DNA from 4 places in the Mesorhizobium sp. M0011 genome. Region 1 is predicted to be linked to each of the others. Evidence: predicted binding sites of a transcription regulator. Region 1 holds the regulator's gene; each other region holds the start of a gene.
What was found. The regulator HrcA, encoded in region 1, represses chaperone genes, less so after heat shock. The targets are predictions, from matches to a motif close to GTTAGCACTCNCNNNNNGNGAGTGCTAAC.

Region 1 (7,289 bases):
GGCGGGCGACGAGGCGGGCATTGGCCACGGAATCCTCGTTCGACACTTTGACGATCTCGTCATAGATCGTCGTGTCGAGGATTTTGGGCGCAAAGCCGGCGCCGATGCCCTGGATCTTGTGCGGGCCGGGCTGGCCGCCCGACAGAACCGGCGAGGAGTCCGGCTCGACGGCGACGACATGCACGGAGGGCTTGCGCTTCTTCAGCACCTGGCCGACGCCGGTGATGGTGCCGCCGGTGCCGATGCCGGCGACGAAGATATCGACTGCGCCATGCGTATCGTTCCAGATTTCCTCGGCTGTCGTCGTGCGGTGGATTTCCGGATTGGCCGGATTCTCGAACTGCTGCGGGATGATCGCGTTGGGGATCGTCGCTGCCAGTTCGTCGGCCTTGGCGATGGCGCCCTTCATACCTTTCGGGCCTTCTGTCAGCACCAGCTCCGCGCCGAGCAGCGCCAGCATTTTCCGGCGCTCGATCGACATCGTTTCGGGCATCGTCAGGATCAGCTTGTAGCCCTTGGCGGCAGCGGCGAAGGCAAGCGCGATGCCGGTGTTGCCCGACGTCGGTTCGATCAGCGTGGTCTTGCCGGGAGAGATCTTGCCCGACGCCTCCAGCGCCTCGATCATCGCCACGCCGATGCGGTCCTTGACCGAGGCGATCGGGTTGAAGAATTCAAGCTTGGCGATGAGATTGGCGACGATGCCCTTTTCCCGAGCGAACTTGTCGAGCCGCACCAGAGGCGTATCGCCGATCGTGTCGGTGATGGAATCGTAGACGCGGCCGCGGCCGGGCACGCGGGCTGATGTGGGCTTGTTCATTGGTTTCGCTCCCAGAATTTCAGGCAAGTGGATTTGCGGGCAACATAGGACCTTCGACCGCGCAAGATAGACTGTCGATTGAAAATATCCGAGTGGGACCTGTGTCTAAAACAGTGCCGTCTCGGAAAAGCATTTCCCGCAAAGGCCTGTTTGCGAAATGCTTTGGCCGAAAGCCCGCTATTGGCGGGCGGCAATCGCTGCAGCGGCACCGACCATGAAGCCGGCAGCCGTACGGTTCAGCGCCTTGAGCGCGCGCGGCGATTTCAGGAACCAGCGCGCCTTGGCGGCCAGCGCCAGATACGGCACCAGCACCACCAGAAGCACGACGACCGTCAGCGCGACGAGAATGCCGTAGTCGGCCAGCGTAATGGTTTTCAGGTCGACGATGGTCGGCGTGATGGCGAGATAGAAGATCATCGTCTTCGGATTGCCGAGCGTGACAGTCAGGCCGGCGGCAAAGCTCGACAGCAAGCCGCCCTTGCCTTTTCTGGCCTCGACGGTCTCGGGCGTGATGCCGCTGTTCCAGAAGCGCCAGCCGAGGAAGGCGAGATAGGCGACGCCGAGCCATTTGATTGCCAGGAAAACCATGCCGAAACTCTGTGCAACGATGGCGAGGCCGAGCACCACGGCGGTCAGATAGGTGATGTCGCCAACCATCAGGCCAAAGGACATCGCCAGCGACGAGCGGAAGCCGGAGCCGAGCGCACGGGCGACCAGCGCGGTGATGCCGGGACCAGGAATCGCGGCGGCGATGCCGAGAGCGGCGCTGTAGGCGAGGAATCCGGTGAGGGTCATGGTTGCGGCCTTGCGCGACGCTGCTATCACGGCATCCTATCGCACAAAGCCCGGCGGGCGTGAATTCCCTGAAACTCGGATTCGATTGCACCACGCCTGTGCGAGTTGCGCTCAGGAACGACCGTCGCCATGGGTGACACGCCAGATGGTGCCGTTGCCGTCCTCGGTGACGATCAGCGCGCCATCCAGGGCCACCGCCACGCCGACCGGCCGCCCCCACACCTCGCCGTTTGAGACGACGAAGCCGGTGATGAAATCCTCATATTCGCCGGTTGGCTTGCCGTCCTTGAACAGCAACCGCACCACCTTGTAGCCGGTCCGGTTGCCGCGGTTCCATGACCCGTGCAGAGCGACGAAAGCATCGCCCTTGTATTCAGCCGGAAAGCTCTTCCCCTCGTAGAAGGCAATGTTGAGCGGCGCCGAATGCGCCTGCATCAGCACATCGGGAACGGTCGTTTTGCCGGCAAGATCGGGGCGCGCACCCTTGTGGCGCGGATCCTCATTGTCGCCGATGTAGTACCAGGGCCAGCCATAGAAGGCGCCCTCCTTGACCACGGTCGCGTATTCGGGCGGCACATTGTCGCCAAGCGCATCGCGTTCGTTGACGACGCACCACAGCGCGCCGGTCGCCGGCTGCACGGTCATGCCCGAGCAGTTGCGCAGGCCGGTGGCAACGATGCGGCCGCTCTTGCCATCGGGATCGAAGGCCAGCACATCGGCGCGGCCATCTTCGGATCCCCATGGCGCGCCGAGCGCCTGCGACGCCGCCCAGGCGTCGAGTCCGCCCTTCGGCTCCTGGCCCATGTCCTCGGCGACATTCGATCCCGAGCCGACCGACAGATAAAGCGTCTTGCCGTCCGGCGAAAAAGCGATGTCGCGGGTCCAGTGGTGATTGGCCGGGATGTTGTCGACGATGGTTTCTGGATCGCCGGAGGCCTTCAGGTCGCCATTGCGGTAGGCAAAACGCACGATGCTGTCGCTATTGGCGACATAGACCCATTGCGGGTCAGCGCCTGGCGGATAGAAGGCAATACCATAGGGCTGGTTGAGATTGCCGGCAAAGATGCCGTCCTGCGCAGGCTTCGCACTGCCTTCGGCCAGACGGTAGATGCGGACTTGGTTGGCCTCGCTGTCGGCGACGAACAGGTCGCCATTCGGCGCGACGCGCACGACGCGTGGATTGTCGATGCCCGATGCAACCAGCTCGGCCGAGAACCCCGGCGGCAGTTGCAGCTTCGCGTCTGCCGGCATGTCCGCAACGCCGGCGCTGTTCGAGGTCGACCGGGTGGCATAGGGCTTAGGCAGATCGTCCGGTCTGATCAGGCGGCGTGTGCCCGGCTTGTCCGCTCGCCAGTCGCCGAATGCGGCCGCGCCTTTGAGCACCGGATCGTCCGCCTGCTGGGCGAATGAAGCGGTCGAGAGAAACAGTGCGGCGGAAATTGCGGGGCCGGCAAAACGCATCATTCGGTCCTCCAATGTTTGGGCGTGAGAACAGGAACGAGCGGTCTCGTCGATCGTTCCACGGCACACGATGAGGTGGAGGAAGCTTCCGGTTTCCCGGCTCAGGTCCCGGCGGCGTAAAAATCGTCGTCGAGGCGTTTTTCCAACTCGACGAGGTCAGCCGGCAGCGGCAATCCCATGGCGCGCATTTCCTGCAGTTTTTCACGCAACTGCTCCTGGATCTCGTGCTGGTCCTCCGGCTGGTTGACCATCTCCTCCAGCAGCAGGCTGATCCGGGCCTTGAATTCTTCGAGCGCCATCGTCGTCTCCTCGGTTGGATCAGCTCAGCGCAGCATGCGGGAAATCAGCTGCGCCGTATAGTCGACCATTGGGACGATGCGCGCGTAGTTCAGCCGGGTCGGGCCGATGACGCCGAGCGCGCCGACGACGCGGGCATCCTTGTCGCGATAGGGCGCGACAACCAGCGACGAGCCCGACAGCGAAAACAGCTTGTTTTCCGAGCCGATGAAGATGCGCACGCCCGAGCCCTGCTCGGCGAGGTCAAGCAACTGGATAAGCCCGTCCTGCGTCTCCATGTCCTCGAACAAATGGCGCAGCAGTTCGATGTCGGCCTGGGCGGTGACGTTTTCGAGCAGATTGGCGCGCCCGCGCACGATGAGCCGTGCCGGCAGGCCACTGTCGGCGCCGGCCCACACCGCCAGCCCCTTCTCGACCAGGTCCTGCGACAGCGTGTCGAGCGCGGCCCTGGTCTCTTCCTTGATGCGGGCGATCTCGATCCGCGCCTCGGCAAGCGTTCGGCCGCGTATATGGGCGTTGAGGAAATTTGAGGCCTCGTGCAGTTGCGAGACGGTGATGCCGGCAGGCAGCTCGACGACGCGGTTCTCGACGTCGCCATTCTGCGACACCAGCACCGCCAGCGCCTTGGTCGGTTCGAGCTGGATGAATTCGATGTGCTTCAGCGCCACCTCGTTCTTGGCGGCCAGAACCAGGCCGGCGCCGCGCGACATGCCCGACAGCATCTGGCTGGCCTCGGTCAGCATGTGCTCCAGCGTCGCGCCCGAGCCGGACGCCCGAACCTGTGCCTCGATGGCGCGGCGCTCCTCGTCGGAAAGGTCGCCAAGCTCCATGAAGGCATCGACAAAGAAACGCAGGCCGGCCTGCGTCGGCAACCGGCCGGCCGAGATGTGCGGCGCGTAGATCAGGCCGAGATGCTCGAGATCGCTCATCACGTTGCGGATGGTCGCCGGCGACAGCGAGGACGGCAGGATACGCGACAGGCTGCGCGAGCCCACCGGTTCACCGTCCCTGAGGTAGGAATCGACAATGCGCCGGAAGATGTCGCGGGAACGCATATCGAGCGACTGAAGCGCGGGCGACTGCGAAGCGGGATCGACTGCCTTGGTCATACGGCCAAAAACCTCCGGCCCAACGATATAGACTTACACTGCACCCGCGCAACCCGGTGTCTTTGTGAGATCACCCGGTGTCTGTGTGAGATCACCCGGTGTCTGCGTCAGATCGTCAGGCCATTTTCCTTTGCGCCACGCGTCCCATGCGGTTACAAGCCGGCCAAGATTCCGAAAAATGACAAGAAAGCAGCCTGAATGCGCCCTTCCAAACGCCAATTCGACGAAATGCGTGCCATCTCCTTCGAGCGCGGCGTCTCCAAGCATGCCGAAGGCTCGTGCCTGGTGAAGTTCGGCGACACGCATGTCCTGTGCACGGCCAGCCTTGAGGAAAAAGTGCCTGGCTGGATGCGCAATTCCGGCAAGGGCTGGGTGACGGCCGAATACGGCATGCTGCCGCGCTCGACCGGCGAGCGCATGCGCCGCGAGGCTTCGGCCGGCAAGCAGGGCGGCCGCACGCTGGAAATCCAGCGGCTGATCGGCCGCTCCCTGCGCGCCGTGGTCGATCTGCAGGCGCTGGGCGAGCAGCAGATCACCGTCGACTGCGACGTCATCCAGGCCGATGGCGGCACCCGCACCGCATCGATCACCGGCGGCTGGGTGGCGCTGTATGACTGCCTGCGCTGGATGGAAGCGCGCCAGATGGCCAGTGTCGCCAAGGTGCTGAAGGACCATGTCGCTGCGATCTCCTGCGGCATCCATGACGGCCAGCCGGTCATCGACCTCGATTACATTGAGGATTCCGCGGCCGGCACCGACGCCAATTTCGTCATGACCGGCAAGGGTGGCATCGTCGAGATCCAGGGCACCGCCGAGGGCGAGCCTTTCTCCGAGGAGCAGTTCGCGGACTTGATGGGCCTGGCCAAGAAAGGCATTCAGCGGTTGGTGAGTTTGCAGCAGATGGCAGTGGCCTGAGGTTTCGAATGCCGAGCCAAGACACCCCCCTCTGGCCTGCCGGCCATCTCCCCCGCAAGGGGGGAGATCAGATGCTGTCTTGGCCTTCGCCAATAGTCAACGTTGCGCGAGAAATGCCGGCGAGGCCACAGCCAATCTCCCCCCTTGCGGGGGAGATGCCCGGCAGGGCAGAGGGGGGTGCCTCGTGATGCCCTCTGCCATCCTTGAATCAGCTCTCTACGTCAGCGACCTGACCGCAGCGGAAACCTTCTACACCGACATCCTCGGCCTCCCCCTCCTCGGCAAGGTGGCCGGCCGGCATCTCTTCTTCCGCTGCGGCCCCGGCGTGCTGCTCGTCTTCAACGCCGAGGCGACCAAAATCCCGCCGGCGTCCGACGCCAGGCTGCCGGTGCCGCCGCACGGCACGGTCGGGGAAGGCCATCTCTGCTTTGCGGCGGCCGCCGACGAAATCGTGCGCTGGAAAGCGCATCTCGAGGCGAAGCACATCGCTATCGAGAGCGAATTCGAATGGCCGCAGGGCGGCCGTTCGATCTATATACGCGACCCCTCGGGCAATTCGATCGAATTCGCCGAGCCACGAATCTGGGGCCTTTGATGCATTCTCTCGACGGAAAGAAGATCGTCGTCGCTAGCCATAATGACGGCAAGCTGCGCGAATTCGCCGACCTGATGGGGCCGTTCGGCTTCGAAGCCAAGTCGGCCAAGGAGTATGGCCTGCCGGAGCCTGACGAGACCGGCACCACCTTCGAGGAGAACGCCTACATCAAGGCGCTCGCCGCCGCCAAGGCGACCGGCCTGCCGGCGCTGTCGGACGATTCCGGCCTGTGCGTCGACGCGCTCGACGGTGCGCCCGGCGTCTACACCGCCAACTGGGCCGAGACCCCGGATGGCTCGCGTGATTTCGGCATGGCCATGCAGCGCACCGAAGTGGCGTTGCAGGAAGTCGGCGCGGCCTTGCCGCAACAGCGCAAGGGACGCTTCGTCGCCGTCATCTGCCTGGCGTTTCCCGATGGCGAGGCCGAATATTATCGCGGCGAGGCCGAAGGCACGCTGGTCTGGCCGCCTCGCGGCGAACTCGGCTTCGGTTACGACCCGGTCTTCCTCCCCGACGGCTTCGAAAAGACCTTCGGCGAAATGAGCGCCGAGGAAAAGCACGGCTGGAAGCCCGGCCAGCCGACGGCGCTTTCGCATCGCGCTCGCGCCTTCCAGAAGTTCGCCAAAGCGAGATTGGGCTCGCCATGAGCATGCTGCTCGACCGGACGCCCGGCTTCGGCGTCTATGTCCACTGGCCGTTCTGCGCGGCCAAATGCCCCTATTGCGACTTCAACAGCCATGTCCGCCACCAGCCAGTCGACCAGGAGCGCTTTGCCGCCGCCTTCGAGGCCGAATTGGCAACGATGCGCGAACGCACCGGGCCGCGCGAGGTGACCAGCATCTTTCTCGGCGGCGGCACGCCGTCGCTGATGAAGCCGGAAACCGTGGCCAGGGTTCTGGACGCCGTGGCGAAGAACTGGACTGTGCCTGATGGCATCGAGGTGACGCTGGAGGCCAATCCGTCCTCGGTCGAGGCCGAACGCTTTCGCGGCTACCGGGCAGCCGGCGTCAACCGCGTGTCGCTCGGCGTGCAGGCGCTGGATGACAAGGATTTGCGCTTCCTCGGGCGGCTGCACAATGTCGAGGAAGCGCTGCACGCCATCGGCCTCGCGCGGGAAATATTCCCAAGGCTGTCCTTCGACCTCATCTATGCCCGCCCCGGCCAGACGCCGGAGGCTTGGGCATCGGAGCTGGAACAGGCGATCGGCCATGCCGCCGACCATCTGTCGCTTTACCAGCTGACCATTGAGGAAGGCACGCCCTTCCACGCCCTGCACGCGGCAAAGAAATTCATCATTCCC
Region 2 (7,289 bases), on a different contig from region 1:
GGCGGCCTCCTCGATTTCGCGCGGCACGGCGTCGAAGGCGTTGCGCATCATGAAGATCGAGAACGGCAGTTGCAGCGTCACATAGACGCCGACCAGGCCGGTCAGGGTGTTGTGCAGGCCAAGCTTGGTCAGCACCAGGAAGATCGGCGTCAGGATCGACTGGAACGGGATCATGATCGTCGACAGGATGAGGATAAAGAACAGGTCCTTGAACGGAAACCGGAACCGCGAAAAGCCGTAGCCGGCCAGCACGCTGACGGCGACCGAGAGCACGACGGTCATCACCGAGACATAGATGCTGTTTTGCGCCGAAGCCCACAGCCCGTCGCCGAAGCTGTTGAGCGTGGCATAGTTCTCCAGCGAGAACCCCGACGTCGGCCAGGGAGGCAGCGGCGGCAGGCGTGCTTCGGCCGCCGGCTTGAACGCCGACAGCACCGCCCAAACAATCGGCGCGGCAAACAGCACCGAGGCGACGATGCCGGTCGAATGCTCTGCGACGCGGCTCAGGAGCCGGCGGCTACGGGAGGCGGCCTGCGCCATCAGTCGAGACCCTCCGGCTTGCGCAACAACCATAGCTGGACGAGGCTGAGCGCCACCAGGATAACCAGCAGCACCATGGAAAGTGCCGCGCCATAGCCGAGCTTGAACGACACGAAGGACTGGTTGAAGATCCAGTAGACCGCCGTCAGCGTCTGGTTGCGCGGGCCGCCGCGCAGGATGATGTAGAATTGGTCGAAGGCGAGGATCGAGCCGGCGACCGACAGGATCAGCGCCAGTGCCAGCGTGCGGCGCATCAGCGGCAGGGTGATCGCCCTGAACCGGGCGAACGGCCCGGCACCGTCGATGACGGCCGCCTCCTGCAGATCCTGCGGGATCGATTGCAGGCCGGCCATCAGGATGATCATGGTGAAGCCGGCGACCTTCCAGACGACCATGGCGATGATCGACCAGAAGGCTGGCTGGAAGGTGGCCAAGAGGTTGAATTTCCTATCGATCAGGCCAAGGTCGTAGGCGGCCGGGCTGAACAGGCCGGAATCGACGTTCAAGAGCCATGACCAGAGCAGGCTGGCCGAGGCGAAGCCGACAACCGCCGGCATGAAGAACATGGTGCGGTAGAGATTGGTCAGCGGCCGCGGCCTTTCGACGAACAGCGCCAGCGGAAACGCCACCACGAAGATCGCGATGGTGACGATCACCGTGTAGTAGGCGGTGAAGCGCAGCGCGTTCCAGAACCTGGTATCGCGCAGGATGGCGACATAGTTGCCGAGGCCGATATAGCTGTGCTCGCCCATCAGCGGCCAGTTGTGCAGTGACATCCACGCCGTCATGCCAAGCGGGATGAGGAAGAAAACGACGACAAGCGCGACGGCCGGCGCGACATAGAGCAGGCCGATCCACTGCCGGCGGCTGGCGCGTTTGCGGGCGCTGGGCGGCGCTGTGGTTGCTGCTGTGATGATAGCCATGGCTGCTCTTCCGCTAGCGCTGCGTCCCCCTCCCCTCGAGGGGAGGGTCCGGCCGTAGGCCGGGGGTGGGGTCCTCCGCGGAGCGCGCCGACCAAAAAGGAACGTCGAGCACTGCCGAGGCGACCCCACCCGGACCTGCGGTCCGACCTCCCCTCGAGGGGGAGGTGGGGTTGGCGCTACTTCTGCGGCGCCTGGTCGATGATCGACTGCATCGTCTCCTGCGCATTGGCGATGGCGCCATCGACATCGTCGCCGAAGAAGACCTCGTTGATCATCTGCGTCCACGGCCCGTTGGCGGAGTTGATCAGGTCGTTGAACACCACCGAATAGGGCGTCTTGCCCTTGGCCATGGCCTCGGCGGCGATCTGGTAGCGCGGATCGAGATCCTTCAGCGCTTCCTTGGCGATGTCGCCGCGCACCGGCAGGCTGCCGTATTTGGCAAGGATCGTCTGGCCTTCGAGCGAATAGGCGAAGTCGAGGAATTCCTTCACCACGGGCAGTTTCGTGGTGCCCTTGGTGACGACGAAATTGTCGCCGCCGGCAAAGGACGACCAGCCGCTGTCCTTGCCCGGCAGGAAGGTGACGCCGTAGTCGATATCGGGATACTGGGTGTTGAGCGCGCCGATGGCGAAGGCGCCGGACGGCGAGATGCCGATATTGCCGGCGGCAAATGCCGCAAAGAAGTTGGCGCCGGTATCGGTCTGCGCGCCCGCCGGCACCAGATCCTTCTTGACCATCGAGCGGTAGAGATCGATGGCGCCGCGCAGCTGCGGGCTGTCCAGCGTCGCCTTCGAGCCGTCTTCGCTCAGGATGTCGCCGCCCGACGCCCAGATCAGGGGTGTGAAAGTGAAGATGTTGCAGCCGCCGCAATTGCCGGAGAAGTAGAAGCCCTTGATGTTGCCGCCGAGCGCGTTGACCTTCTCGGCATCGGCCGCGATCTCGGCCCAGTTGGCCGGACCTTTTTCGGGGTCGAGGCCGGCCTGCTTGAACAGCTTCTTGTTCCAGATCAGCACCGAGGCGTCGGCGGAGAAGGGCAGGCCATAGATGTGATCCTTGTAGGTGCCGGTCTTCACATGCGCCGGCGACAGGCTCGAGAAATAGGGCAGGGACTTGGCCCAGTCGGTGATGTCCTCCAATTGGCCGGCTGCGGCGAAGGACGGCGTGTAGATCAGGTCGAGCGACAGGGCGTCGGGCGCCGTGCCGCCGGCGGCCGCGGCACCGTATTTCGGGATGATCTCGGCATTGGGAATGATGTCGAGCTTGACCTGGTTGGTGTGCGCCTTGTTGTAGGCATCGACGATCCTCGGCATGAAATTCGAGCCGTCGGCGCGCACCCAAATGTTGGCCGTCTCGGCGGCGGCAGTGCCGAGACCGCCACCCAAAACGGCAGCGGCCAGAGTCAGTTTGGCAATCAGGTTCCTCATGTTCTCCTCCTCCAAGGTTGGCCGCGGTCCGCGGCTCGGCGCCGATTGCGCGGCGCTTCGTTTTCAGCCACCCGGCGGATGGCCGCATGACTGCCGCACCACCAGCCGGCACGGCAGTTTTCGAATGCCTGGCGCGGCGGGCTTGCCGCCGACCAGCGAAAGCAGGGTCAACCCGGCCTCGCGCCCGAGCGCGACCAGGTTCATGTCGACAGAGGTCAGCGGCGGGCGCGTCGCCTCGGCCACGATCTCCCAATTGTCGAAACCGATGACGCCGACATCACTGGGGACGTCGAGCCCGCGTTCGCGCAGAGCATCGATGACGCCGCGCGCGATCTGGTCGTTGCCGCAGAAGACCGCGTCCGACCTTTCGCTTTTGCCGTCGAACAGTTGCGCAACCGCCTGGTGACCCCAGGCTTCCGACCAGGAGCCGAGCAGCGGCTCGCTGACCGTCAGGCCGTTTTCGACGAGCACGTCGCGGTAAGCCTGGACGCGCGCGTGCACCACGGCAAAGCTCGCCGGCCCGGTGACGTGGGCGATGCGCTTGCGGCCCAGCCGGCAGAAATGCTCGACGGCCAGCCGGGCGCCGCCAACATCGTCCGAGACGAAAGCGACGGCGTCGGGATCTGGCTGCGTGAAGGCATAGATCACCGGGACGCGCAGATTGGAGAGGTCGACGGGCAGATGGCGATCGATGCGCTTGCCGGTAGCGATGATGCCGTCCACGCGCTTGTCGAGCATGGCGTCGACATGCATCTGGCCCAGCCGCGGATCCTCCTCGACATTGCACAGGAACACCGAGACGCCATTGTCGACCAGCGCGTCCGAAATGCCCGACATCAGCGGCAGCGAGAAGCGGCCATAGGTATCGTTGGTGAGCAGGCCGACGGTGAAGCTGCGGCGCCGGAGCAGGCTTTGCGCCAGGCTGTTGGGCCGGAAGCCGAGCCGCCGGGCGGTCTCGCGAATGCGTTCGCGCGTCTCGGCTGTCATCCGGCCCTGGCTGTTGAGCGCCTTGGATGCGGTGGCGACGCTGACTCCGGCCTGGGCGGCCACGTCACGCAAGGTGACTGGCTTGGAAAAGACCGGAACAGGCAGATCGTCCGATGGCATCGCGCCGAGATCCTTGGTTGGGAAAAGGTTTTCTCTTACCGAGCCGGGTAAGGCCCGGCAGGTGGCCGAGCCCGACGACGATTGTTTGGGAAAACCTTTTCTCAGATGAAGCTAAGCCAGATCGAATCGCTGTTCAAGGGGAAAGTTGGTTGGCCTCCGCTCCTCTCCTCCGAAATGCAACGCGGGGTAAAAGCAGCCTCGGAAGCGCGTAGCTCAGGGGAAGAACGTCAGTCGCAGTGCTGGAGGCCCTCGGTCGAGACGGGGCGGGCTGCCGCTTGGGGCGTGAAGGATCTCAACTCTGCGCCGGAAGCGAGACCCGGCAAGGTTGGCTGGCGAACGCTCTGAAGCTCGACCCCGAAAATTCTGAACAATCCCTCGGGATTAACCTTTCCGTAAATATTTGGCCGCTACTTCACAGCCATGGCCTCGTGGCGGAGCGGCTACGCTGGAGACGGCAAATCTCTGAAGCCTCGGTTCGATCCCGAGGCGAGGCCTCCAAATTTGGCGTCCCAATCTGCCCCGGGCGCAGTCAGTTCCCACGAATAGATTGTGTGTTGCGAAGGCAGTACGGACTGGCCGTCAAAGCAGTCCTGTCTTGAATTTGGCATGCAGGCGCTCGCGAAAAAGTGCTATGGAAGGGGCGCGAGCGTTCTTGCTTCGCTTTTCCCTGACATTCGAGGCCTTTCGTGCGTGAACCGTCGCTGCTGCCCGTCTTTGGAAAACTTGGCCTCAAGGCCCCTGTCGCCTTGGCGGCGGCACCGGTCTCGTCGGCAGGTGTGCCGCACCTGCGGAAGCTTCTGGCCGTGCGTGGCGGCATGATGCTGAAACTGTCGGTCGTCGCCTGGACGGTGCTGATCCTGGGCGCCGTGTTTTTCACGATGCAAGGCTGACCGCCATGGCCAACCGCTACACGCTGCGCATGGAGCTTCCCCAGAGCTGGAGCATCATCGATGTCTTCACCGGCCAGCCTGCGGTTGTCCGGCAAAAGGTGATGGTCGGGATGGGGCCGCGCGAGGCCGAGGACATGGTCGTGCAGATGAATGTCCGCGACGTCAGACGCCGCGAAAGGGCCGAGCGCAAGACCTGATCGCGGTCAGCGCCAACTCGCCGCCATTTCAGCCGAAATCGGCCGCCGTCAGCACATACATGCTCTTGCGGGTGCGGTCATAGGCCTTCGACGCCACCTCGCGGATGGCGCTGCTCTCGGTGTCGAATGTCTGGAGATAACCGGCTTCGTCGGCAGCTGTGCCCGGCCGCATCTTGGCCATGGCGTCGGCAGCGACGGAAAACGAGATCTGGAACATGCCGTCATGGCCAACGAAACGAATGCGCTGGCCCGCTTCGTCATAGCTGCGGCTGCGGTTGGGAAAGGTGAGGCTCATGTCTTGGCCTCCGTGGCTTTCTTGGTCACCCGCTTCTTCTTCGGCGTCGGATTGAGGGCCTCGGCGACACGATCGGCCTCTTCCTTGGCCAGCCGAAGCTCCCTCAGCCTTGCCGTCTTGATTTCCCTGGCTCTTGCCTCGGACATATATTCGGCGGTCGCCTTGTTTTTCTCCGCTGTCTTCTTCTGCTTGTCGACAAAGCGGGCTTCAGCTTTTTCCATGATCGTCTGATTGCCTTCGGCCATCGAAGAAATCTCCCTTGTGCCTGAAATCGTGAAAGTGAACTTGTCCGATAAATAGGCACTCGATCGGCAAAATTCAATCTTTTGAATTATTTGACATTCTGCGGATAACACGAAACGGCCAGCTGAAATAATACTTTTGAATATTTTAATGTGGTCCGCGAATAATTTTTGGCACTCCTATCTATCGAGTGCCAACGCGTCTATAGAGGAGGGGCGTGGCCGCCTGTGCCGGCCCCAGAAAGAAAGTTCCCATGAAATTTCGGCCACTCCACGACCGCGTCGTCATTCGTCGCGCCGAAGGCGATATCAAATCCAAGGGCGGGATCATCATCCCCGACACTGCCAAGGAAAAGCCGCAGGAGGGCGAAGTCATCGCCGTCGGGCCTGGCGCACGCGACGAAAACGGCGCGCTTGTTCCGCTCGACGTCAAGGCCGGCGACTTCATCCTGTTCGGCAAATGGTCGGGCACCGAGGTCAAGATCGACGGCGAGGACCTTCTGATCATGAAGGAAGCCGACATCATGGGCGTCATCGACAAGAGCGAGACTGGCATTATCGACAAGGGCGCTGCAACCGACAAGACCGTGGCCGCCAAGAAAGCTGCCTGACCTCATTTTCTCCGAACGAACTGGATAAAAATCATGTCTGCCAAGGAAATCAAATTCTCCACCGACGCGCGCGACCGCATGCTGCGCGGCGTCGAGATCCTCACCAATGCGGTGAAGGTCACGCTCGGCCCTAAGGGCCGCAATGTCATCATCGACAAGGCCTATGGCGCGCCGCGCATCACCAAGGACGGCGTCACCGTCGCCAAGGAAATCGAGCTTGCCGACAAGTTCGAGAACATGGGCGCCCAGATGGTGCGCGAAGTGGCCTCGAAGACCAACGACCTCGCCGGTGACGGCACCACCACCGCCACGGTGCTGGCCGCCTCGATCCTGCGCGAAGGCGCCAAGCTGGTCGCCGCCGGCATGAATCCCATGGATCTGAAGCGCGGCATCGACCAGGCGGTTTCCGCCGTGGTCAAGGAAATCCAGGCGCGCGCCAAGAAGGTCAAGTCGTCGGCCGAGATCGCACAGGTCGGCACCATCGCCGCCAATGGCGATGCCAGCGTCGGCGAGATGATCGCCAAGGCGATGGACAAGGTCGGCAATGACGGCGTCATCACCGTCGAGGAAGCCAAGACCGCAGAGACCGAACTCGATGTCGTCGAAGGCATGCAGTTCGACCGCGGCTATCTCTCGCCCTATTTCGTCACCAATGCCGACAAGATGCGCGTCGAGCTGGAAGAGCCCTACATCCTTATCCACGAGAAGAAGCTCGGCAATCTGCAGGCGATGCTGCCGATCCTCGAAGCGGTGGTGCAGAGCGGCAGGCCGCTGCTGATCATCTCCGAGGACGTCGAGGGCGAGGCTCTGGCGACGCTGGTCGTCAACAAGCTGCGCGGCGGCCTCAAGGTCGCGGCCGTCAAGGCGCCGGGCTTCGGCGATCGCCGCAAGGCGATGCTGGAAGACATCGCCGTGCTGACATCAGGCCAGATGATCTCCGAGGACCTCGGCATCAAGCTTGAAAACGTCACCATCGAGATGCTCGGCCGCGCCAAGCGTGTGCTGATCGAGAAAGACACCACCACGATCATCGACGGTGCCGGCACCAAGGCGACGATCC
Region 3 (7,289 bases), on a different contig from region 1:
GACCGAAGACCCGGTCTCGCTCCATCGGCACAGGCTCCTGACAGGAGAAAGATTTGACCACCAGTTCAAAGACAACCGTCGATCAGGCCGTGTCCCTGTTCAGCAAGACGCAAACCCAGTCGATGTCGCTCAACCGCATCAATTCCGAGCGCGACGCCGTCAGCGAGGCACGCGAAGCCAAGACCGCGCGTCTGCGCGAATTGCGCCTGGAGAAGGAGGCCGACGAGATGGCCGCCGCCGCCGCGCTAGCCGCTTTGCCGAAGCGGGCCGGAAGACGCTGATGGCCACCAAACGCGTACCGCCAACACCGATCGCCGCCGACGCAACCATTGCCGACATGGTCGAAGGCCTCGACAAGCCGGTCGAATTCGTCCGGCGTGTGCTGGAGAAGCTCGAACGCTGCAAGCGTGCCCACGGCGATGCCCAGGTGCGCGTCGGCGTGCGCGGCCGCGCCGAATGCCCGAACTACCTGATCGAATATGTCCGCGAAGATGCCAAGACCCATGAGCGGGTGACTTATCAGGACGCCGCCTACAGCGGCAGCACGCATCGCGAGCTGGCGGCCCATCACATCGAGGCGGTGAAAAACTGGTCGCCCGAGGAAATGAACATCACGGCCGTTTCGGCGCTGATCGGCCGCCTGCGCAATCCGCGTGCCCCATCATCGCGCTTCGCCGACGAGGACTGACATGGCCATAAAATTCTCCTCCAAGGATCAGCCGGCAGCCTCGGGTGCCGCGGCAAAACCGGCCAAGCCGGCTGTCGCGCCGAAGGCCGGCGACGCCACCGATGCCGCGACCGATCTGTTCAAGTCGCCGGCGGATTCGCCGAAGGGCAAGACGGCTAAGAAGAAATAGCGCCTTGCCGCAAGACGCCGATCGCAACCCCGCCGCGCCAGGGCTGTCCGCCCTGGTGGCCGCCGCAAGCGTTTTGTCGTCGCAACAGGGCACCTTCGATTGCCAAAGCTGCGGTGCCTGCTGTTCCTATTCGGCCGAGTGGCCGCGCTTTTCCACCGAGGATGACGCACAGCTCGACCGTATCCCGGAAAAATATGTCGCATCAGACCTGTCGGGCATGCGCTGCGAGGGCGTGCGCTGTTCGGCGCTGTCCGGCGAGATCGGCAAGTCGACCGCTTGCGGCATCTACGACGTCCGGCCGGACGTCTGTCGCGCCTGCATGCCCGGCGACGAGGAGTGTCTGATGGCACGCCGAGCGCTCGGATTGCCGGTGTAGCCAATCTCCGATCGCCTCCGCTTGTGCGCCGACCCGCAGCCCGATACGTTCCTGGCCGGGTCGGGTGCCGGAGGAACCATCGTGAGCATCGAATTTCTGTTGACGTCGCTGATCGTCGTGGCTTCGCCCGGCACCGGCGTTCTCTACACGCTGAGCGCCGGCCTTTCGCGCGGCGCGCGGGCCAGCGTCATCGCCGCCTTCGGCTGCACGCTCGGCATCATCCCACACATGGCCGCCGCCATCACCGGCCTTGCGGCGCTGCTGCACACCAGCGCCCTCGCTTTCGAGACGCTGAAATATCTCGGCGTCGCCTACCTGCTCTACATGGCCTGGAACACGCTGAAGGAGAAGGGCGGCCTCAGCGTCGAGCAGGATGTGACGCCGCGTTCGGCCGGCAAGGTGATTGCCACCGGTATCCTCGTCAACGTGCTCAATCCGAAACTGTCGATCTTCTTCTTCGCCTTCCTGCCGCAATTCGTCAGCACCACCGAGCCCAATGCGCTGTCGAAGATGCTGGAACTGAGTTCCGTCTTCATGCTTTTGACCTTCGTGGTTTTCGTCGGCTACGGCATCTTCGCCGCCTCGATCCGCAGCCACGTCGTCTCGCGGCCAATGGTGTTGACCTGGATGCGCCGGACCTTCGCCGGCGCCTTCGTCATGCTCGGCGCGAAGCTGGCGCTGGCCGATCGGTAGCGCCACGGGGAGCGGTTCAGTCTCGCTGATCCGCTCCTCTTTGTTGCGCTATTCCGGGCGAAAAGCCGTTATGCGCTTTCGGGGAATTGCTCGGGCACGCTACCCCTTCACATAGCCCATCGCTTCGACGATCCGCCCGCCGGCCACGCGCATGAGGTTGACGCCGCGCAGCGAATTGCCGTCGGTCATGAAATAGCGCCAGCGGATCGTTGCCCGGTCGCCGGCAACGAAGGTTTCCTCGATATCGAAGCGCGTGCCGGCCTGGGTTGCTATCGCCGCCCAAAGCCCGACGCACGCCGCTTGACCGGCATAACGGGCGCCGTCCGGCGCTGGCACGGTGTTCTCGATCACGCAATCCTCAGCCACCAGCTCGGCGAGTGCCGAAGGATCATGGCGTTGGAATACGTCGTTGTAGCGCCGCATGATCTCGGCCGTCTGCTGGGACAGGTCGTACGCGGCTGCGTCCATGACAAGCTCCTGTGTCATCTTCTTTCTCCTGGCTTCATTGGCCTTTGGTGGCTTCGACGAGTGTTGCCTTGAGGGTGATCTGGGACACGCCGGCAAGGGCCCGCGAGACGAGGCAGCCCGCCTTGGCGGACTGTGCAAGGCGCTCGAATTCATCTTCGGCAAGTCCCGCGACCTCTGCCTCGGTTTCGAGTTCGATGCGGGTGATCGTCGGACCGGCAGCGGTTGCGCCAAGATGCACCTTGGCGACGGTGCTGATGCTTGTCGGAACATGATTGGCGTTGCCCAGTATGGCGCTCAGCGCCATCGAGAAGCAGCCTGCATGCGCTGCGGCGATCAGTTCCTCCGGATTGGTGCCCGGACCGTTCTCGAAACGCGACGGGAAGGAATAGGCGCCTTCGAAGACGCCGCTGCCGAGCCGCAACCGTCCCGAACCTTCCTTCAGCGTCCCCTGTCATTTGGCCGAGGCTTCACGAATTGTCATTGTCGTTCTCCCTTCGCATGGCATTCCTCAGGAATATATAGACTGATCTACATATTATGTAGACCGATTGTCATATTCTGCGCAAGGCCTATAGTGATTCCTGCTGACAGAGGTTGACATGGCCAACGACACCCGCACCCGCATACTCGAGACGACTGGGCTGCTGCTCAGGCAGCGCGGCTATCACGGCACCTCGCTCAACGACATATTGAGCGCCAGCGGCGCACCGCGGGGCTCGCTCTATTTTCATTTTCCCGGCGGCAAGGACCAACTGGTCATCGAGGTGACGCGCGCTAGCGTTGCCGACGTGACGGAGAGGCTGGGCGAAGCGCTGGCTGCCGAAAAGGATCCGGCGGTGGCCGTCCATCATATCTACCAGTCGGTGGGGCGCATGCTGGAAGACAACCAGTTTTCGCTCGGCTGTCCGGTCGCGCCTGTCGTGCTGGACTCGCCCACCGACGTGCCGGAACTGGCGGAGTTGTGCCGCTCGGCCTTCGAACAGTGGATAGGCCTGCTGCGGGACGCCTTCGTCAGGGCAGGGGTGCCCGAGCGCCGCGCGCATGCATTGGCACTGCTGGTCGAATCGTCGCTGGAAGGACTGATGGTGATCGCCCGCGCCACCCGCGACCGCGCCCCGGTACAGGCCGTGGCCGATGAGGTGGCGGCGCTGATCGAAGCCGCGGTGCTTGCCGGCGAGGTAAAGCAACGCGCGGATGCCGCCGTCTGAGAGGCCACAACGACCGCTGCGCAAAACAAAAAGGGCGGCATCTCTGCCGCCCTTTCCGTATCTGAAGGCTGATAGGGCTGGATTAGAAATCCATACCGCCCATACCGCCCATACCGCCGCCCATGCCGCCAGGCATGCCGCCGCCGCCAGCCGACTCCTTCTTCGGAGCCTCCGCGATCATGGCTTCGGTGGTGACCAGCAGGCCGGCGACCGAGGCCGCGTCCTGGAGAGCGGTGCGGACGACCTTGACCGGATCGACGATACCCATGGCGATCATGTCGCCATATTCGCCGGTCTGGGCGTTGTAGCCGAAGGTCAAGCCCTTGTTCTCAAGGATCTTGCCGGCAACGATCGATGCTTCCGCACCGGCGTTGGCCGCGATCTGGCGGGCCGGAGCCTGCAGCGCACGACGAACGATGTTGATGCCGGCGGCCTGGTCGGCGTTGACGCCGGTGGCCTTGATGTTGGCCGAAGCGCGCAGCAGGGCTACGCCACCACCAGCAACGATGCCTTCTTCGACGGCCGCGCGGGTCGCGTTGAGGGCGTCATCGACGCGGTCCTTCTTTTCCTTGACTTCGACTTCCGTCGCACCGCCGACGCGGATCACCGCAACGCCGCCGGCGAGCTTCGCCAGACGTTCCTGCAGCTTCTCCTTGTCGTAGTCCGAAGTGGTCTCTTCGATCTGCTGCTTGATCTGGGCGACGCGGCCCTGGATCTCGGCCTTCTTGCCGGCGCCGTCGACGATGGTGGTGTTCTCCTTGGAGATCGACACCTTCTTGGCGCGGCCGAGCATGTTGAGGCCGACGTTCTCGAGCTTGATGCCGAGGTCTTCCGAGATGACCTGGCCACCGGTGAGGATGGCGATGTCTTCCAGCATGGCCTTGCGGCGATCACCGAAGCCCGGCGCCTTGACGGCGGCGATCTTCAGGCCGCCACGCAGCTTGTTGACGACCAGCGTGGCCAGAGCCTCGCCTTCGACGTCTTCCGAGATGATGAGCAGCGGCTTCGAGGTCTGCACGACGGCTTCGAGAACCGGCAGCATGGCCTGGAGGTTGGACAGCTTCTTCTCGTGCAGGAGGATGTAGACGTCCTCGAGCTCGGCAACCATCTTGTCGGCGTTGGTGACGAAGTAGGGCGAGAGGTAGCCGCGGTCGAACTGCATGCCTTCGACGACTTCGAGTTCGGTCTCGGCGGTCTTGGCTTCTTCAACCGTGATGACGCCTTCGTTGCCGACCTTCTGCATCGCTTCCGCGATCATCTTGCCGACCGACTCGTCGCCATTGGCCGAGATCGTGCCGACCTGGGCGACTTCCTCGGAGGTCTTGATCTTCTTGGCAGCCTTGCCGAGCGCCGCGACGACTTCGACGACGGCCAGATCGATGCCGCGCTTCAGGTCCATCGGGTTCATGCCGGCGGCAACGGCCTTGTGGCCTTCCTGGACGATCGACTGTGCCAGAACGGTTGCGGTCGTGGTGCCGTCGCCGGCGATGTCGTTGGTCTTGGAAGCAACTTCGCGGACCATCTGCGCGCCCATGTTCTCGAACTTGTCTTCAAGCTCGATTTCCTTGGCGACGGTGACGCCGTCCTTGGTGATGCGCGGGGCGCCGAACGACTTGTCGATGACGACGTTGCGGCCCTTGGGGCCGAGCGTGACCTTCACCGCGTCGGCGAGGATGTTGACGCCGCGCAGCATGCGCTCGCGGGCATCACGGGAGAATTTTACGTCTTTGGCAGCCATTTTTAGCTCCTGGCAGGGGCTTTGATCGAGCCCGGGAATTCAGTTGACGGAAAGGCCTGATATCAGCCGATGATGCCCATGATGTCGGATTCCTTCATGATCAGAAGGTCTTCGCCATTGAGCTTGACTTCGGTGCCCGACCACTTGCCGAACAGGATGCGGTCGCCGGCCTTGACGTCCAGCGGGACCAGCTTGCCAGCTTCGTCACGAGCGCCGGAGCCGACGGCGATGATCTCGCCTTCCTGCGGCTTTTCCTTTGCCGTGTCGGGGATGATGATCCCGCCAGCGGTCTTGGATTCGGATTCGACCCGGCGAACGACCACGCGGTCATGAAGCGGGCGGAACTTCGACTTTGCCATTTTTTCTTCCTCGATGAGAACGGTGAGAAACAGTTCCTCCATCCGGCGGCGCCGGACATGTGGTTAGCACTCACCAAAGGCGAGTGCTAACGTGGCGCTGAAATAGGCTGGCGGCTTTTGAGAGTCAAGGTGCGCGAAGGCCGCGATGCGAGCGAAATTTTTCTCATGCTGCCGCACGATTTAACAAAGCCTGGGTTGCGCCTGCCCCGGCTCGAGTGCCGTCCTGCTATCTTCAGTGTCTTGGCGCCCGCAGCACCAACAGCGGGCATCGCTCGGCGAGCCCATAGCTCCCGGTCAAAGCGATGCGAACATCACCAAAGAACGCTTCCGCCTCGCTCGCCAATGCAGTCGCCGGCGCGAAGGTGTAGATGGCCGGCGAGTTCCGATAGACATCGATGGTGCCGATGGTGGGCAGGTCCCAGCCCGTGCGAGCCGAAAGCTCTTTGCGGTCAGGAAACAGTGCATCGAACCTTTCCGCGATCATCCTGACCGGAATGGCATGGTCGGGCGCATCGCCCGTCGCGGTCATTGCGACGCGCCATTTGAGTTCGTGGAAGGTCGAGACACCGCCCGACAGTGCAAGCGCCCGCACCGCCGCCGGATCGTCCGGTGTTTCGGGACCGGCAAAGAGACGCAGTCCCGCTCGGCCGCCGGTGCGCAGTACGCCGGCGATCGCCGCAAACAGCGCCCGGCGCGCGGTTGAAAGGCCGAGCGCCGACAGGCAGCCATCGCCGATCACCGCATCTATGCTTGCGTCCGACACCGGCAAGTCGAGCCAGTCGCCGTTGATTGCCTTTCGCAACGCGGTGTCGCCTGGCCAGATACCGGCGATCATGTCGGAGGATTCGTCGACGGCCATCATCGTCGTCCCGAGCCCGGCGAGTTCCGGCGTCACGCCGAGCAGAATGACGTGCGCCTTCGAAAGGTCGAGCTCACGCTCATAGGCCTCAACCGCTTCCGCTGGCGGCCGCAACGGTGGCCCGAGCAACTGCCAGTGCCCTCGAATGGCATTCCAATGGTCGGTCATCCACACCCCCAAGCCGGCATTGTATTTGCAGGCATAATGGAGGACGCTAATGAAGCCAAGCTCGGGGGGCGCATGACACGCATCGCGGTTATTACGCATGAGTTCGACAGGTTCGAACGCCGGCGTGGCCTGCTGTTTCGCCGCCGGAGCTCCTATATGCTTTTCGGTTTGCTGGAGGAACTGAAGCGACGCGGTCATTCCGTCCGCATAATCCCCGGAACGTCGGCAAAGCCGGAGGCCGACATCGCGGTGCTGCACGTCGATGCGACTGTGACGCCCCCCGAATATGTCGAATACGCACGCGCTTTTCCCTTCTGCCTGAACATCGGAGCCGCCGACATCTCCAAGCGACGCGTCAGTGGCGCGGTGATCGGCAAGGAGGACGACTGGCAAGGACCGGTCATCGTCAAGAGCAATCTCAACAATCTCGGGATGCGGGAGCAAGCGCTCAACCGGCGATCGCTGCGAGCCGGGAAGCCGAAGCCGTTTCCCGGCGTCGAGCTCATCGAGGGTTATCGCGTCTATGCATCCCTTTCGGATGTTGCGCCGGAGGTCTTCGACCG
Region 4 (7,289 bases), on a different contig from region 1:
CTCATCGACATCTTCGCTGAATGGCGGCTGCCCGTTATTCTGTGCGCCCGCACCACGCTCGGCACCATCAACCACACCTTGCTCTCGATCGAGGCGCTCCGCGCCCGATCCATCCCGTTGGCCGGCATCGCTTTCATCGGCGATGAGATGGCCGATACGCAACGGACCATCGTGGAATTCAGCGGTGCGCCGCTGCTCGGCAGGCTGCCGCACCTCGATCTGCTGACCGGCAAGACACTGAGGGACGCAATGATTGCCGGCTTCGCCTTCGCCTCGATTACTGGAGGTGACTGATGTCGCAGTCTCATGTGTGGCATCCCTTCACCCAGCACGCGCTCGAGCCTGCGATCCCAGAAATCGTCCGGACTGAAGGCGCCTATCTCCGCAGGGCCGACGGCGCCCGCATCCTGGACGCCATCTCCTCCTGGTGGGTCGTCACACATGGCCACCGCCATCCCCGCATCATGAAGGCAATCGAGACAACCGCGTCGAGCCTCGACCAGATTATCTTTGCGGGCTTCACGCACGAGCCGGCAGAGCGCTTGGCCAAGGCGCTTGTCGGCCTCGCTCCCGCTGGACTCGACTGGGTGTTCTATTCCGACAGTGGCTCGACCTCGGTCGAAGTAGCGCTGAAGATGGCGCTCGGTTATTTCCGCAATATCGGCGCCCCACGCTCGCGCATCGTCGTCATGGATCACAGCTATCATGGCGACACGATCGGCACGATGAGCGTCGGTGCGCGTGGCGTGTTCAACGCCGCCTACGAACCCTTGCTGTTCGAGGTCGCCACCATCCCCTTTCCGGCAGCGGGGCGCGAGCAAGAGACGCTGGATCGTTTAGAGGCTGTGACCCGCGATCGACGAGCCGCAGCCTTAATCGTCGAGCCGCTGGTGCTGGGCGCCGGCGGCATGCTGATGTATCCGGCTTCAGTTCTGGCCGAATTGAAGAAGATCACTGAGGCCTCCGGCACGCTGCTGATCGCCGACGAAGTGATGACCGGCTGGGGGCGGACCGGAACCATGTTCGCCTGCGAGCAGGCATCGATCTCTCCAGATATCCTGTGCACCTCGAAAGGCCTGACCGGCGGCGCCATCCCGCTGGCCGTAACGCTTGCCACCGATGCCATCTTCCAGGCTCATTATTCCGAGGACCGGAAGAAGACATTTTTCCATTCGAGCTCCTACACTGCCAACCCGATTGCCTGCGCGGCAGCACTTGCCAATGTCGAGATCTGGCGGGACGAGCCGGTGGCCGAGCGCATTGCGGCCTTGAGCGCAATGCAGGCCACCGGGCTTCGACGCTTTCGCGACAACAGCTTCTTCACCGACTGCCGGGCGACCGGCACGATCGCGGCGCTCGACCTGCGAACCGGTTCCGCAGGTTATCTCGCCGAGATCGGACCGAAACTGCGCGCTTTCTTCCTCGAGCGAGGGCTACTTGTGCGCCCGCTCGGCAATGTCCTCTACCTTCTGCCACCCTATTGCATCACCGGCGACGAGCTCGAGCGACTCTATGACGCCATTGAGGAGGCGGGCGAACGCTTCGGGTCCAGGCCATGAGCAAGTCGTCGCGCATTCTCGGGTTTGGCCATCATGCGCCTGGGCGAAAGGTGGCGAATGCCGAAATCGAGAGCAATCTCGGTCTTGATCCAGGCTGGATCGAAAGGCGTACCGGGATACGGTCGCGCTTCTGGGCAACCGACGAAGACACGCTGTCTGGTCTTGCTGCGCAGGCCGGCGACATGGCGCTGGCGAACGCCGGTATTGCGCGCCACGACATCGGTCTGCTGTTGCTTGCCACCTCGACGCCCGACCATCTTCTGCCGCCGAGCGCGCCGCTGGTCGCACACAAGCTTGGCCTTGGCAGCGCAGGCGCGGTGGATCTGACAGGCGCCTGCGCCGGCTTCATCTATGCGCTGATGTTTGCGGACGGATTTACCCGCCTGCACGGCAAAGCGAGCCTTGTTATCGCCGCCAATATCCTCAGCCGCCGCATCAATCCAGCCGAGCGCGCAAGCTCGGTCCTGTTTGCCGATGCCGCCGGCGCCCTGGTGATCGGTCAGTGCGATGATGCTGATCGGGGCATTCTCGGTGCCTCGGTGGCTTCGGACGGCTCGCGATACGGGCTGATCCAGATTCCCGCAGGAGGAAGCAACAAGCCGTTCCACGGTGACCTCGATCTCGCGCAAACCCGAATGAGGATGACGGACGGCCGCGAAGTGTTCGCAAAGGCCGTCGAGATGATGACCAATTGCTCGATAAGCGCGCTAGCCGCTGCCGGAGTGCGGCCACACGATCTCGGCCGGTTCGTGCCCCATCAGGCCAATACTCGGATTTTCGACGCGGTCGGGAGGAACCTCGGCATCGCGGACCAAGCAATTGTCAAGACGATTGCCGAATACGGCAACTCTTCGGCCGCGACGATCCCGCTGTCGCTCTCGCTCGCCAACCAGACGGAGCCATTCCAGCCTGGAGAGAAAATCCTTCTGTCGGCGGCGGGTGCGGGTCTCAGCGGCGGCGCTCTCGTGGTTGGAATCTAGCCGGCCGGCTCACGCGCGCAGGACTGGTCATGAATGGGAATAGGGCAACAGAACCAATGCCAAAATGGCCTTCTGAAGCTCGACATGACCGAGCTGACGCAGCACGACCCCGTGCGAGCCTCTGGATGAGATCAAATGCATCACCTGTTGCATCATTCGTGCCATCTGAATAAAGCTCAAATACAAAGGGTGAGCCGCCCCATATATGTCTGATACCCGACATTGTTCACATAAAAGGCTCGATGCTTACACGCTCTTTGCTCTCTTCTCTTTGCTGTCTGCTCTTTTCTCTTTGCTCTTTGCTCTTTCGTCTTGACTAGCAGGAGCATGCGGCTTATCTCATTGCCGCGTTAGCACTCGCTTCCGCTGAGTGCTAAGCACGCTCCGGCAACGGAGAACCGTTCAACATCCGCACCAAGGACATCCAAAAATGGCAAAGTCGAATTTCCGGCCGCTGCATGACCGCGTGGTCGTTCGCCGGGTCGAATCCGAATCCAAGACCGCCGGCGGGATCATCATCCCGGATACGGCGAAGGAAAAGCCGCAGGAAGGCGAGATCATCGCCGTCGGCTCCGGCGCTCGTGACGAAGCAGGCAAGCTGGTCCCGCTGGACGTCAAGGCCGGCGACCGCATCCTGTTCGGCAAGTGGTCGGGTACCGAAGTCAAGCTCAATGGCGAAGACCTTCTGATCATGAAGGAATCCGACATTATGGGCATCATCGGCTGATATCAGTCCTTTCCTTCGCACCATCAAATCTGAATTTCGGGCGAGATGCCCAGGAGTAAAAAAATGGCTGCCAAAGACGTAAAATTCTCCCGCGATGCCCGTGAGCGCATGCTTCACGGCATCAACATCCTCGCCGACGCGGTGAAGGTCACCCTCGGCCCCAAGGGCCGCAACGTCGTCATCGACAAGTCGTTCGGCGCACCGCGCATCACCAAGGACGGGGTCACCGTCGCCAAGGAAATCGAACTTTCCGACAAGTTCGAAAACATGGGCGCGCAGATGATCCGCGAAGTTGCTTCGAAGACCAACGACATCGCCGGTGACGGCACCACAACCGCGACCGTTCTGGCGCAGTCGATCGTCCAGGAAGGCAACAAGGCCGTTGCCGCCGGCATGAACCCGATGGACCTGAAGCGCGGCATCGATCTGGCCGTGACCGAAGTCGTCGCGGCGCTCGGCAAGGCTGCCAAGAAGATCAAGACCTCCGAGGAAGTTGCCCAGGTCGGCACGATCGCCGGCAATGGCGACGAGTCGGTCGGCAAGATGATCGCCGAAGCGATGCAGAAGGTCGGCAACGAAGGCGTCATCACGGTTGAGGAAGCCAAGACCGCCGAGACTGAACTCGAGGTCGTCGAAGGCATGCAGTTCGACCGCGGCTATCTCTCGCCCTACTTCGTCACCAACGCCGACAAGATGGTTGCCGAGCTCGAGGACGTCTACATCCTCCTGCACGAGAAGAAGCTGTCCAACCTGCAGGCGATGCTGCCGGTTCTCGAAGCCGTCGTGCAGACCTCGAAGCCGCTGCTCATCATCTCGGAAGACGTCGAAGGCGAGGCCCTGGCCACGCTGGTCGTCAACAAGCTGCGTGGCGGCCTGAAGATCGCCGCCGTCAAGGCGCCGGGCTTCGGTGATCGCCGCAAGGCCATGCTGGAAGACATCGCCATCCTCACCGGTGGCCAGGTCATCTCGGAAGACCTCGGCATCAAGCTCGAGAACGTCGGCCTCAACATGCTCGGCCGCGCCAAGAAGGTGTCGATCTCCAAGGAGAACACCACCATCGTCGACGGCGCCGGCAAGAAGGCCGAGATCCAGGGCCGCGTTGCCCAGATCAAGCAGCAGATCGAAGAGACCACTTCGGACTACGACAAGGAGAAGCTGCAGGAACGTCTGGCGAAGCTCGCCGGCGGCGTTGCGGTGATCCGCGTCGGCGGTGCCACGGAAGTCGAAGTCAAGGAAAAGAAGGACCGCGTCGATGACGCCCTCAACGCGACCCGCGCGGCCGTCGAAGAAGGCATCGTTGCAGGCGGCGGCGTCGCTCTCCTGCGCGCTTCGGCCGACATCAAGGTCACCGGCGTCAATGCCGACCAGGCCGCCGGCATCAACATCGTTCGTCGTGCGCTGCAGGCTCCGGCCCGCCAGATCGCGGCCAACGCCGGTGCGGAAGCATCGATCGTTGCCGGCAAGATCCTTGAGAACAAGGGCGCGACCTTCGGCTACAACGCCCAGACCGGCGAATATGGCGACATGATCGCCATGGGTATCGTCGATCCGGTCAAGGTTGTCCGTACGGCTCTCCAGGACGCGGCCTCGGTCGCCGGCCTGCTGGTCACCACCGAAGCCATGATCGCGGAGGCTCCGAAGAAGGAGTCGGCTGGCGGCGGCGGCATGCCTGGCGGCATGGGCGGCGGCGGTATGGGCGGCATGGGCGGCATGGGCGGCATGGATTTCTAATCCAGCCCCTATCAACCTACAGCGGAAAGGGCGGCAGCAATGCCGCCCTTTCCTTGTGTGCCGAACATGATCGACAACTTGGAGTGCGTCCCGAGGATCTCGTCAGAATTAGGATCTTGTCCGATCGAGCAATTCGCGGGCTCAACCTGGTCAAACCGGCGCCCCCTACGAACTGCCCGATCCTTGAGGATTCCGCTGCGCGACAATCACGATGATTCATTCAGTTGGTAGCTATAGGCGGTGAATCATGAGGGGCATTGAGGAGCGTGGCAAGGCGCCCATCTCGGCATTTAACCCCATCGAGCGTGATATCCGAGACAATTCTCTCATCGGACCGGCGGCTGGCGTTGAAGGACCCGGTGAATCATCCTGTTCTATAGTGGAGCAGACGCGCTCTGAGCCTCAAGATCAAGCGTTTCCTCCTCTGAGTATCCTTGATCTGCCGCTGGACATTCTCGTTGATATTGCTGAGCGGCTCAGCCCGATGGATCTGCTGAGGTGTCGCACACAAATCAAGAGCTGCGTGTCGCCGCGATGATAGTCGCAACGCCTCAAGAAAGGCGGATCCAGGTTCAGGCTCGTCGTCGTGGCCGAGAGGCCTCGTGACCCCGACGACTGCGCTTCGGCCTTGTGGGGCCTCGGAGCGGGCGTGGCAGCGCTTGCACCTGAGCTCCAGCGGCGTCTCATCCTGCTTGAGCCCAGGTCTCAGACCATTGCCCTGGAGGGCCTCGGAGCAGGCGTGGGTGGCCTTTGGCCAACCTCCAGCGGCTTGTCTGCGGATTTCACTAAATTGGGACAGCCGTTTTAGTAAATCGCGAACAAGCGTTTCGCTAAGTCGCGGGCAACGGAAGCGATCGAGTTCCGGTTGCCTTTGCTGTTAGGAGTGATTGATTTCGGTTATTTCGCTGAAACGCTGAAACGCCATATCCAGCTTTTCCAACGGTAAATTGGGCACTGTCCAATACTTTATTTCTTGAGAAATCCAACGTTTTTGCCGCGCAGTGACGTTCGGACATAGCAAGGCCTGTCCCATACCTATGAATACGTTTGGCTGAAGCAGACCGATGGCTGCGCGTCGAAGCCGAAGCCGTCGAGTTCGCGGACAAACGGGAACTGCGCGATCTTGCTCGACATGAGCGTGTCGAGCTGGTCGCGGATGGCCGTCAACTTCAGCCGATCCAGGATTGCGATCAGCAGGTCATGATCTAGCGTCGTCATCACCAGCTCCCTCCGACCACCGCTTCGTACTCGGCGAGTGGCCGCAGCAAGGTGGCCGGGGATGATCTTGATGCGCTCGGCGCGCACCGGCCCTTCGAAGCCGGCAACGCCGACAAAAGGCTCTGTCGCAAACCTGGAAATGGGGGTGTGAACGGCCATTTCGGCCTGTCCGTCAGGCAGCGAGGATATCGAAACAGCGATCGACAGACTTGTAGTCATACCTCGCCTGTCGCTTGCCAATCATGTGGATCATCTCGATGCCGGAGAGGATAACCACGGCGCTCGCCTGCGACTTGAAGCCGATGGATCGAATGCGGCGCTTGATACGCAGTCTGTTCTTTCAATTTAGACCAACTATGCGGATGCCGCCTCAGTCAATTCAAGAAGGTAACCAATGCCGCGCACGGTCGTGATCCGTGGCGTTGCACCTGACCTACTCAGGTGTCCACGTAAGCGATAGATTCCGACTTCAAGCGCGTTGGCAGATACCTCGTCGTTGAACGAATAGAGGTGATCTTCCAACTGCGCACGAGGCACGATGCGGCCTGCACGGATAAGCAGATGCTCTAAAATACATAGTTCGCGGCGTGCGATCTTCAGAGGATGACCCGAGACGGAAACCTGTCGGCCGATCGGATCGAAATTGAGATTGCCAAATACAACGATGGGGTCGGTCACCTGTGTCGACCGGCGCAGAATGGCTCTCATTCTGGCGATGAGCTCATCGAAAGAGACGGGCTTGAGCAGAAAATCGTCCGCGCCACCGTTGAAAATTGCAATTCGCTTCTCGAGATCGTTGATGCTACTCATAATGAGGGTTGGAACTGAATGCCCGTCGCTCCTTAGCTGTCTCAGCCAGCCCAAGCCATCGCCATCTGGCAGAGCCAACTCCAGCAGGAGAATTTCATAGGTTGCGCAACAGAATGCCCTCGACGCCTGTTCCAGGTTGCCAACTACATCAACGGCAAAACCGCTATCCCCGAGCGCAGCTCGCACGGCGCGCGTAAGATCCACGTGATGATCAATGAGCAGCGTTCGCATTTCACGTCCTATCAAGGTAGGACAGGTCACCGT

Region 2: the regulator HrcA is predicted to act here: its motif matches at 5,789-5,817, upstream of NKK51_RS04485 (co-chaperone GroES).
Region 3: the regulator HrcA is predicted to act here: its motif matches at 5,762-5,790, upstream of groES (co-chaperone GroES).
Region 4: the regulator HrcA is predicted to act here: its motif matches at 2,889-2,917, upstream of groES (co-chaperone GroES).

Annotation. Positions count from the first base shown of each region.
Region 1 covers NZ_JAMYVQ010000018.1:61,840-69,128, reverse strand. The annotation lists gene cysK (cysteine synthase A) at 1-817, opposite strand, end outside; gene NKK51_RS19840 (LysE family translocator) at 995-1,612, opposite strand; gene NKK51_RS19835 (PQQ-dependent sugar dehydrogenase) at 1,724-3,076, opposite strand; gene NKK51_RS19830 (hypothetical protein) at 3,175-3,372, opposite strand; gene hrcA (heat-inducible transcriptional repressor HrcA) at 3,397-4,479, opposite strand; gene rph (ribonuclease PH) at 4,678-5,394, shown strand; gene NKK51_RS19815 (VOC family protein) at 5,579-5,989, shown strand; gene rdgB (RdgB/HAM1 family non-canonical purine NTP pyrophosphatase) at 5,989-6,636, shown strand; gene hemW (radical SAM family heme chaperone HemW) at 6,633-7,289, shown strand, end outside.
Region 2 covers NZ_JAMYVQ010000003.1:100,032-107,320, reverse strand. The annotation lists gene NKK51_RS04530 (carbohydrate ABC transporter permease) at 1-540, opposite strand, end outside; gene NKK51_RS04525 (carbohydrate ABC transporter permease) at 540-1,463, opposite strand; gene NKK51_RS04520 (ABC transporter substrate-binding protein) at 1,640-2,887, opposite strand; gene NKK51_RS04515 (LacI family DNA-binding transcriptional regulator) at 2,951-3,994, opposite strand; tRNA gene NKK51_RS04510 (tRNA-Cys) at 4,417-4,492, shown strand; gene NKK51_RS04505 (hypothetical protein) at 4,681-4,884, shown strand; gene NKK51_RS04500 (hypothetical protein) at 4,890-5,081, shown strand; gene NKK51_RS04495 (DUF1488 family protein) at 5,110-5,376, opposite strand; gene NKK51_RS04490 (hypothetical protein) at 5,373-5,621, opposite strand; gene NKK51_RS04485 (co-chaperone GroES) at 5,873-6,229, shown strand; gene groL (chaperonin GroEL) at 6,263-7,289, shown strand, end outside.
Region 3 covers NZ_JAMYVQ010000013.1:10,975-18,263, forward strand. The annotation lists gene NKK51_RS15995 (hypothetical protein) at 54-281, shown strand; gene NKK51_RS16000 (hypothetical protein) at 281-688, shown strand; gene NKK51_RS16005 (hypothetical protein) at 690-857, shown strand; gene NKK51_RS16010 (YkgJ family cysteine cluster protein) at 862-1,233, shown strand; gene NKK51_RS16015 (LysE family translocator) at 1,315-1,926, shown strand; gene NKK51_RS16020 (nuclear transport factor 2 family protein) at 2,026-2,412, opposite strand; gene NKK51_RS16025 (OsmC family peroxiredoxin) at 2,429-2,836, opposite strand; gene NKK51_RS16030 (TetR/AcrR family transcriptional regulator) at 2,994-3,602, shown strand; gene groL (chaperonin GroEL) at 3,685-5,340, opposite strand; gene groES (co-chaperone GroES) at 5,403-5,699, opposite strand; gene NKK51_RS16045 (class I SAM-dependent methyltransferase) at 5,932-6,726, opposite strand; gene NKK51_RS16050 (ATP-grasp domain-containing protein) at 6,799-7,289, shown strand, end outside.
Region 4 covers NZ_JAMYVQ010000036.1:11,504-18,792, reverse strand. The annotation lists gene bioD (dethiobiotin synthase) at 1-294, shown strand, start outside; gene NKK51_RS28045 (adenosylmethionine--8-amino-7-oxononanoate transaminase) at 294-1,559, shown strand; gene bioZ (3-oxopimeloyl-[acyl-carrier-protein] synthase BioZ) at 1,556-2,539, shown strand; gene groES (co-chaperone GroES) at 2,970-3,266, shown strand; gene groL (chaperonin GroEL) at 3,330-4,997, shown strand; partial or broken gene NKK51_RS28020 (ATP-binding protein) at 6,057-6,215, opposite strand; partial or broken gene NKK51_RS28015 (IS6 family transposase) at 6,388-6,543, opposite strand; gene NKK51_RS28010 (response regulator) at 6,570-7,256, opposite strand.